Regions from separate parts of the Pseudorhodoplanes sinuspersici genome, predicted to be linked through region 1. Evidence: riboswitches for the same ligand, from Rfam matches in the RefSeq annotation. Region 1 holds a riboswitch; the other holds the start of a gene.

Region 1 (4,823 bases):
TCCATTGGCACGGTGGCGTTGAGCACGACACGGTATTGCGTACGCTCGCTGCCGCTCGCTGTGCGGCGTTTCGGGACGGGATGGCCGGCGACATCCTCGGCCGTCAGATCGTCGTCGTTGAATTGTTGCGTTACTTTCGCTGCGGCGGCTGTTTTGCCCGGTGGCTGTGCCGCCGCGGTGACGAGGCCCGAGCCCGAGGCGCGCACCCGCACGCCCTGACCGAACTGCATGATGGTGAAGGAGAGCTTCTGGCCGCCCTTGGTGAAGTCTAACACCACCATATTGTCGCGGTCGATGGTCGGCTTGCGCGTGCTCCAGCCCGCGTTCGTCATCTCGGCTTTGTAGAAGGCGGCGAGCGAACGCACGTTCGGGCCGCCCATGAATTCCAGTTCGCCCTTGTCGCCATTGAATGCGACGTCATCGGCGCTCTCCGGTACCGGCACCGGTGCGGCATTGTCGCTCTTTGCCCGCAAGACTGTGACCGGCGCGTCGCTCTTGGCGGCGGGCGCTGCGGGGGCGCGCAGCGACTGCTGCACGTCGCGCAGCACATTGTCGATCTGCGCGTTGATCTGTGCATCGATGGCCGCGCTTGCGCGTTCATGTTGTTCGCGCGCGGCGGCCTTCGCCCGTGCTTGCTCCGGAGTTTCGGCCGGCGGCGTCTGCCGCTGTTCGGCGGTGAGCACGCGAGCGGTGGTCGGCGTGATGTCGATGCGTGTGCGGCCTTCGTCGTTGCGTGTCAGCGAGAGCACGAGGATCTTCTGGTTGTCGCGGGTAAAGAAGGTGAGCGCGCCTTTCTCCGACACCTGTTCGGGCTTTCCCGCCCAGGGCTGATAACCGAGTGCGGCCATGTCCTTGCGGAAGAAATCGAGCAGCGCCGCGACCGTCTCCCCCGACACGGCGCGCAGATGCGGGCGCTCGGGCGCGAAGCCGATCTCGGTCGCGTCCTTCGGGAAGGGCAGGTCGTTGGCGAGCGCATTGGCGCTGTAGCTCACACTCGTCGCGTTGCCCTGCGCAGGGGCCGCAGTGACGAAGGCGACGATCGCCTGCGCTCCCTTCTTGAAGGTCATGATCCGTTGCGGCGCGTCCGGCGCGCTCTGCGAGAACGGATCGCCATAGGTCTGCCAGCCTGCGGCGGCGAGCGCCCTGACAACGGCTTCGGCCGCCTGCGCGACACTGCCCGAGGTCGTGTAGATGGTCGAGGCCGGGCCGGCATAGGTCAGCTTGGCTCCGGCGACGCGCGGCAGCGTCGCGGTGTCGAGACCTTGCGCCAAAGCGGGAGTCAGGCCTGCAAGGCTGCCGAGAACGATGACGGAAAAGAAGGTGCGGCGCGCCGCGCGGATCATGAGTTTGCCCCTGATGGAAATTTTTGGTGCGTTGGAAAAGCTTTGGAATACGTTCGTCGCGTGAGGGCGGGAAAGGTTCAATAGATGCAGGGAGGGTGGGACTGAAGCGTTTCAGCGCAAGACATAGCGGCCTTCATCGAATTGATGCAAATTCGATGGAGTCACAAAACGGTGAGATCGCTCAGCGTTGTAAGGCGGGTTAGCGCAGCGTAACCCGCCGTCGTTGCGTTTGCGATGGTGGGTTACGCGATCGGGCCACGCGTCGCGTGCCGTCGATGGCGAAGGCATTGGTCAGTAAGTCTGATTCCCATCCAGCGCCGCCAGCAGCGATTTATAATCCTCGCAAGTCTCGCCGCAGATCGCCTTGATCGTGTCGAGATGATCTTCCGCCTTCAGGCGGTTGCCCTGTTCGAGATGCCACATCCCGTAATATTGCCAGGTGCGGGTGTGTTTCGGATCGGCGGCGAGCGCCTTCTCGTACCAGGTCCTGGCGTCGTCGGTACGGCCAAGCTTGCGGCTGGAGAAGCCGATCAGATTGGCGACATCGGGATGGTTGTCATGGTCGAGGGCACGCAACGCTGTGATCGCTGCCGCGTAATCCTGCTTCTTGTAGATGAGATCATGGGCGTGATGATAACGCTCGATGAAATCCCGCTCGGATTTCTTCGCCGGTGCTTTTTTCTTTTTCGGTGCGCTCTTCTTCGCCGGTTTGGCGGTGCTGCCGCCCGGCTTGGCCGATTGCAATTGCGGGCCGGTCATCACCGGATCGCGGGTATCGACAGCGAAGGTCGGTGTTGCAGTGATTGCGACGGCACTGATCAGCGCCGTCGCCAGAACAGTGATTCCAGGTGACTGCATGACAGCCTCCTTGGGTTGACGTTAGTAGGTCGAATTGCCCTCCAGCGCACTCTTCAGCGAGGTGTAGTCGTCGCAGCCCTGGCCGCAGATCAGACGGATCTGTTCGAGATGATCTTCTGCTTTCAGGCGGTTCCCCTGTTCGAGATGCCACATCCCATAATATTGCCAGGTGCGGGTGTGTTTCGGATCGGCGGCAAGAGCCTTCTCGTACCAGGTCTTGGCGTCCTCGACGCGGCCGAGCTTGCGGCTGGAGAAGCCGACGAGGTTGGCGACATCGGGATGGTCGTCGTGGCCGAGCGTCTTCAATACGGTGATGCCGCCGGCATAATCCTTCTGTTTGTAGATCAGGTCATAGGCCTGCTTGTAGCCGTCACGAAATTCGCGGTCCGATTTCTTCTCCGGGGCGGGCTTGGTTTCGGCTGGCTTTGAGGTCCCGGCCTTGCTGTCGGACGGTTTGGCATCCGGCTTGGTCTCGGATTTGGCGTCCGGTTTCTTGTCGGACGGTGCGGTTGCGGGGGTGGCCGGCTCGTCGATCGCCGCGGCATAAGCCTGGCCGGAGACGACAAGACCGATAATGGCGGCCGCGGCGAGAAGGTGAAGGCGTGGAATAAAGCGGGTCATGGTCTGATGCTCGCTGTGGATAAGGGAAAGATGGCGTGCAGCTTCGTCCCCGCTGATCTGTCGCTCCGAGCCGGCGCAACGTTCAGCCTCACCAACATACATGATCCCTGTGTCATTCGGCGGTCACATGCTCAAAACGGCGTGATCTTGACTCTGGGCGCGCCGGATCGGACATTGCCGCAACGCACTGGTTCTCCGGTACGCACCGGAGAGGCAAGAGGGAACACGGAACGGCTTTCGGGCCGAAGCCGTGGCTGCCCCCGCAACTGTGAGCGGCGAGTTTGCTGTCCAATCTTGGCCACTGGGCAACCGGGAAGGCCGGACGGTAAATCAGGACCCGCAAGCCAGGAGACCTGCCAGCGCAGTCACCCAACCGGTGGGCGGGGCGTCCATACGGAGCGGCTGTTCGCAGCGGTGACGCTTGAGAGCCGATGCGAAGGCCGTACGAGAAATTTTTCTCCTGCGACTTTCCGTAAGGCGTGAGCGGTGCTGGCCGGCGCGATGGCGGATTGCCATTGCTGATGGTGTTCTCTGTTCGCGTGTTCTTCGCATCGGGTTTTGTTCACCGAACGCTCCGGCCAAGGCCGGGGCAGCGAAGGGCTAAAAGGGCGATGGGGGCGATACTTCAAAGATTTTGTGCAGGCGCGATGGCATCGGCTGCATTCGTGGCCGTGACGGCCGGCAACGAGGCGGCAGCGCAGGTCACGCTGCCAGAGATCAATGTTACGGATACGCGGTTGAGCGGTGTCGGCAATGTGGACGGTGTCGTCCCGTTAGGGGCCGGTATCGTCGGCGCGTCAACGTCGGTCATTACCGCCGAGGATATCGCGCGATCGCCGGAACAAACGCTGCCGGGTATCCTGTCGCGCGAACCCGGTGTTCAGGTCACCAACCCTTTTGGTGCCGTCAACGGCGCGCGTAGCGTCGTCGATATGCGCGGCTTCGGCGCGTCGGCTGGATCCAATACGCTGATCCTTATCAACGGGCGGCGCGTCAACGATGTTGACATCGCTTCTTTCGATCTTGCTTCCATTCCGCGCGAGAGCATCGAACGAATCAAAATCACCCGCGGTAATAGCGGTGCCGTCCTGTATGGCGATGGGGCAATGGGTGGTGTCATCAATATCGTGACAAAGACCGGTGTGGCGTTGCCGCCGAAGTTGCGTCTCGATGGTGCATTCGGTTCGTTCAATTACAAAGAAGGCAATCTCTCGGTGAGCGGCTCGAACGGTCCGTGGTCAGCAAGCGTTTACTCAAATGCGATTGGATCGGATGGTTATCGTCAGAACAATCATTACACGCAATATAACGGCGTCGCGGACATTCGTTATACTGTGCAAGAGGGCAGCTTCTATCTGAACCTGTCCGCCGACGATCAATCGCTCGGGCTGCCCGGCGGCCGGCGCGTTCAGCCCGATATCGGCATGAACCAGCTGATCACCAATCGCCGGGGCGCGACGACGCCGTACGATTTCGGTGACAAGCAGGGATATAGCGGAACGATCGGCTTCACGCGGATGCTTGCGCCTGGCGCTGAACTGATCGTGGATGGCGGTATCCGTCAAAGACTGCAGCAAGCGGCATTTTTCAACGCAACGCCGACAATGGCGACAACGGACCCATTAAGAGCGGTCGATACCACGCTGACCACCAGCTCCTTCACGCCTCGCATTAAGCTCGATTCAGTCTTTGCGGGTATGAAGTGGAATGCGCTCGGCGGCATTGATTATTACAATGCCGACTACAATTCGGATCGGTCGCTGCAGCTGGGGTCTGCTCCGATCAACAAATACGATCTCAACCAGAGTTCGCTCGCGGCCTACTGGATGCAGACGATCTCGGTGTTGCCGACCACGGACATTTCCGGCGGCGGCCGTATTCAGCGCACCTCGATCGGTGCGCGCGACAAGTTCGACGCGAATGCGCCGGGTGGCTCGTCATGCTTTCCCCCATTTGGCTGTTTTCCGAACGGCGTGCAGGGCATTCCGCTGGACGAAAGCC
Region 2 (4,823 bases), 2.7 Mb from region 1:
CATCTGGTTCGGCCAAAGCTGGCTTTCCGCCCGCGCTGTGGCATGAAAACTCATAAAAAAAGCCGCAATTGCTAGCACAATCGCGGTCAAGATTTTCGTCGTCCCGACTTGCCAGACGCGGACCCGCGCCCGTGATTCTCTTGGCTGTAACTCATCCAGACTCGAATGATTAATCCTGATCGTGGACGTGATTTCCGTCGCTCCCATCTCGTCGCTCCTTTGCGAACCAATCCGTGTCAGAATTGGTGCGCGCAGATGCGCGATCGTTCGAGCGTGATGTTCGAGAATTTTCGTCATTCATTCGCCGCGAGGCGATGCAGATTTTACGTGGTTGTGCGGGCCGTTACGGCTCTGTGAGGGGATTTGAGGGCGATGCTGGTGTCCGAGAAACAATTGACATCCGAACAAAGCCGCGTGGTTGCGGTCACGGTGCGCGAAGAGATCGCGCGGCGGCGCATGTCGCGTCAGCAGCTTGCGGACGAAGCGCGGATCAGCATCTCGACGCTGGAAAAAGCGTTGTCGGGCCGCCGCCCCTTCACGCTTGCCACCACGATCCGTCTGGAAGAGGCGCTTGGTGTCGCCTTGCGCAAGGCTGAAGCAAAAAGCATTGGGCCGGTTGTCATCGAGGCTGGCGTGGCGCCCGATGAACTTGGTGCCTATGCGCGCCGGTCGGTGAAATGGATCGAAGGCACGTATCTGACGCTGCGGCCCTCATTCGGCGAACCCGGCGCGATCTATGCGTATCGCACCGATATCGCCTGGGATGATGGACAATCAAGCCTGGTCTTTCGCGAAGGCGAGCGGCTCGATTCCGATTTTTCTCAGTTCGGATCGGTCGCTGTGCCAAACCAGTCCGGCCACGTCTATCTCGTGACCAATAGGCACGGGCAATACCGGCTGATCACCGTGTCGCGTCCGACCATCACAGGCGAGATGCACGGCATTCTGACGACATTGCTGGCAGGACGCGGCTCGCATTTGACGCCGATTGCGGCACCCATCGCATTCATCCCGATGCACGCGATCAAAGATGCAGCGTTCGGCCGGATCGCAGCCGATCACGTCAGTCACGCTGTCTATCGGACTGTTCTCAAGCGAACGGTCGATGAGCCGTTCGCGATGTTTCTGCCGGGCCGAGATTGAAGCGCATCACCTCGTTCGTTAACCGCTCATCCCCGCCAACAGATCGCGCCGAAGGCGCGTCCGATGACAAGCTCCGGCGGGGATCCAGCGTTTGACTCTGGTCCCCGCTTTCGCGGGGACGAACGGCAATAGCTGCTCTTTCAACCGGTCGGTGCATTCGGCCCAACAGCCAGACCGCCTTGTCATTTGCCGCCCGGCCCTTTAGCACTCCGCCACCTTTCCATCCTGCGAGGCGTCTATTTCATGGCCAGTCACAAGCTCCTTCTGCTCGCCGGCGACGGCATCGGTCCCGAAGTCATGACCGAGGTCAAAAAGCTGATTGATCTGTTCAACAAGAAGGGCTTGGCGCAGTTTTCCTTCGACGAAGGGCTGGTGGGCGGCGCCTGCTATGACGCCCACAAGGTCTCGATCACCGACGAAACCATGGCCAAGGCGGATGCCGCGGATGCCGTGATTTTCGGCGCCGTGGGCGGGCCGAAATGGGATGCCGTGCCTTACGAGGTGCGCCCGGAGGCGGGCCTTCTGCGTCTGCGCAAGGATCTTGGCCTCTATGCCAACCTGCGCCCGGCCGTGACCTATCCGGCTTTGGCCGAAGCCTCCTCGCTGAAGCGCGAGCTGGTCGAGGGCCTCGACATCATGATCGTGCGCGAGCTGACCGGCGGTGTCTATTTCGGCGAGCCGAAGACCATTACCGATCTTGGCAACGGCCAGAAACGCGCCGTCGACACGCAGGTTTACGATACCTACGAAATCGAGCGCATCGCCCGTGTCGCGTTTGAACTGGCGCGCAAGCGGCGCAACAAGCTGACCTCGATGGAAAAGCGCAACGTGATGAAGACCGGCGTTCTCTGGAACGAGGTCGTCACGCAGGTGCACAACCGCGAATTCAAGGACGTTACGCTCGAGCATCAGCTCGCCGATTCCGGCGGCATGCAGCTCGTGAAAAATCCCAAGCAGTTCGACGTGATCGTTACCGACAACCTGTTTGGCGATCTGCTCTCCGACATCGCGGCGATGCTCACCGGCTCGCTCGGCATGCTGGCTTCGGCCTCGCTCGGCGAGGTCAACCCGAAGACGAGGAAGCGCAAGGCGCTGTACGAGCCGGTGCACGGCTCGGCGCCGGACATTGCCGGCAAAGGTCTCGCCAACCCGATCGCAATGATCGCCTCGTTCGGCATGGCGCTGCGCTATTCCTTCGACATGGGCAAGGAAGCCGACATGGTGGACAACGCGATCTCGGCGGCTTTGGCCCGCGGACTTCGCACCGCCGACATCGCCGCCAAGGGCGAAGCGACGATCGGCACGACCGAGATGGGCGATGCGATCGCCGAGGAGATCGAGAAGCAGGTCGTCTGACGTTCCTGTGTTTGTCTATTTTGGGCGCGGCGGGAGCCGCGCCCAAAGCCGGCAAGAGTTTTTTAAGTTTCGTCCCCGGATTTCCGATGCGTCGTGTTGAAGACGCAAATAGCGCTTGACGACTCACTGCGCCTGACTACCGTATCTAGTCATCACGGTCCTCAACCCACACCATTTGGTGTTTTTGAGGCTAAGAGGGAACCCGGTGCGCCAGAAGGCAAATCCGGGGCTGCCCCCGCAACTGTAAGCGGCGAGTCGCTGTCTTTCATCGTGTCACTGGTGCCAGCCGGCGCCGGGAAGACCAGACGGCGACCAGGACCCGCGAGCCAGGAGACCTGCCGTGATCGATGAAACGTCCTCGGGCGGGGTGCTCCGGAGGGACGCTTGCAACCACGCACGTCCGTGCGTCGGTTAAAGCCGCAAGCCGTCCGCTGGTCCTTCGCTCCTTCATATTCAGGGGTGAGCCGATGCCTGCCAGTGCTTTTGACTTCGACCGTCGCGGCGATCTTGTTGCGCCGAATCACCGCGCTGCTGTCCTTGCGCAGTTCCGCGAACCCCAATTGTTTGCGTTGGAAGGGGACAAGCCTGCTGTTGTTGCAGAGCCTGCGCAGCAGACCCGCGCGCCCCTGCTCGGACCGCTCGCGCCGCAGCCGAAACCATCCGATCTCAAGCTCGATCGCAGTCGCGATGACCTCCTGACCAATTTTGGCAAAGCGACGCTGAAGGATCGCTATCTGCTCGAAGGCGAGAGCTATCAGGACATGTTCGCGCGCGTATCCTGCGCCTTTGCCGACGACGTCGCGCATGCGCAGCGGCTCTATGACGCGATGTCGCAGCTCTGGTTCATGCCGGCAACACCGGTGCTCTCCAATGGCGGTGCACCGCGCGGTTTGCCGATCTCCTGCTTCTTGAATTCGGTGTCGGATTCACTCGACGGCATTGTCGGCACCTGGAACGAGAATGTGTGGCTCGCCTCCAATGGCGGTGGCATCGGCACCTATTGGGGCAAGGTGCGCTCGATCGGCGAGAAGGTGAAGGGCGGAGAGACGTCGGGCATCATTCCCTTCATCCATGTGATGGACGGCCTGACGCTGGCGATCTCACAGGGCTCACTGCGGCGCGGCTCGGCCGCCGTGTATCTCGACATCCATCATCCCGAAATCGAGGAGTTTCTGGAAATCCGCAAGGCGTCCGGCGATTTCAATCGCAAGGGTCTCAACCTGCACCACGGCATCAACGTCACCGACGAATTCATGCAGGCGGTGAAAGCGGGTGCGATGTTCTCGCTGCGCAGTCCGAAGAACAACGAGGTGATGCGGCAGGTCGATGCGCGCCAGCTCTGGCAGCGCATTCTCGAAACCCGCCTGCAGACCGGCGAGCCTTATCTGCTCTTCATCGATGCGGTGAACCGCGCGCTGCCGAAGCATCAGCGCGAACTCGGCCTGAAGGTCACAACGTCGAATCTGTGCAGCGAGATCACGCTGCCGACGGGTATCGATCATCGTGACGAGGAGCGCACCGCGGTCTGCTGTCTGTCGTCGCTCAATGTCGAGACCTGGCATCAATGGTGCGATGCGCCGGGCTTCATCGAGGACGTGATGCGTTTCCTCGATAACGTCCTGACGCATTTCATCGACGTCGCGCCGGACGGCATGAAGCGCGCGCGCTATGCCGCCTTGCGCGAACGCTCGGTCGGCCTCGGCGTCATGGGCTTTCATTCGTTCCTGCAGTCGCAGAACATCCCGTTCGAAAGCGCGATGGCGAAGTCCTGGAACTTCAAGATGTTCCGGAAAATCCGCCGCGATGCGGATGCTGCGTCGGTGGCGCTGGCCAAGGAGCGCGGTTCCTGTCCCGATGCGGCCGAACGCAACATCGTCGCACGGTTCAGCCACAAGATCGCGATCGCGCCGACCGCCTCGATCAGCATCATCTGCGGCGGCACCAGCGCCTGCGTCGAGCCGATCCCGGCCAATATCTACACGCACAAGACACTGTCCGGCGCGTTCTCGGTGCGCAATCCGCATCTTGCGAAAGTGCTCGCTGCGAAGGGAGCGGACACACAGGAGACATGGCAATCGATCATCGAGCATGAGGGCTCGGTCGCGCATCTCGATATTCTGAGTGAGCACGAGAAGATGATCTTCCGCACGGCCTTCGAAATCGATCAGCGCTGGATCATCGATCTTGCGGCCGATCGCACGCCGTTCATCTGCCAGAGCCAGTCGCTCAATCTCTACATTCCCGCCGATGTCGATAAGTGGGATCTGCACATGCTGCATTGGACGGCATGGGAGCGCGGCATCAAGAGCCTTTATTATTGCCGC

What was found. Region 1 has a riboswitch for cobalamin ahead of CAK95_RS20925 (TonB-dependent receptor). Riboswitches for the same ligand answer to the same signal wherever they lie in the genome.
Region 2: another riboswitch for cobalamin. It lies ahead of CAK95_RS07785 (ribonucleoside-diphosphate reductase subunit alpha); the one in region 1 lies ahead of CAK95_RS20925 (TonB-dependent receptor).

What each region holds. Positions count from the first base shown of each region.
Region 1 is NZ_CP021112.1:4,304,771-4,309,593, forward strand. It holds gene CAK95_RS20910 (hypothetical protein) at 1-1,343, opposite strand, end outside; gene CAK95_RS20915 (tetratricopeptide repeat protein) at 1,635-2,201, opposite strand; gene CAK95_RS20920 (tetratricopeptide repeat protein) at 2,223-2,822, opposite strand; cobalamin riboswitch at 2,994-3,197, shown strand; gene CAK95_RS20925 (TonB-dependent receptor) at 3,470-4,823, shown strand, end outside.
Region 2 is NZ_CP021112.1:1,571,041-1,575,863, reverse strand. It holds gene CAK95_RS07800 (marine proteobacterial sortase target protein) at 1-54, opposite strand, end outside; gene CAK95_RS07795 (helix-turn-helix domain-containing protein) at 373-1,143, shown strand; gene leuB (3-isopropylmalate dehydrogenase) at 1,387-2,499, shown strand; cobalamin riboswitch at 2,638-2,856, shown strand; gene CAK95_RS07785 (ribonucleoside-diphosphate reductase subunit alpha) at 2,967-4,823, shown strand, end outside.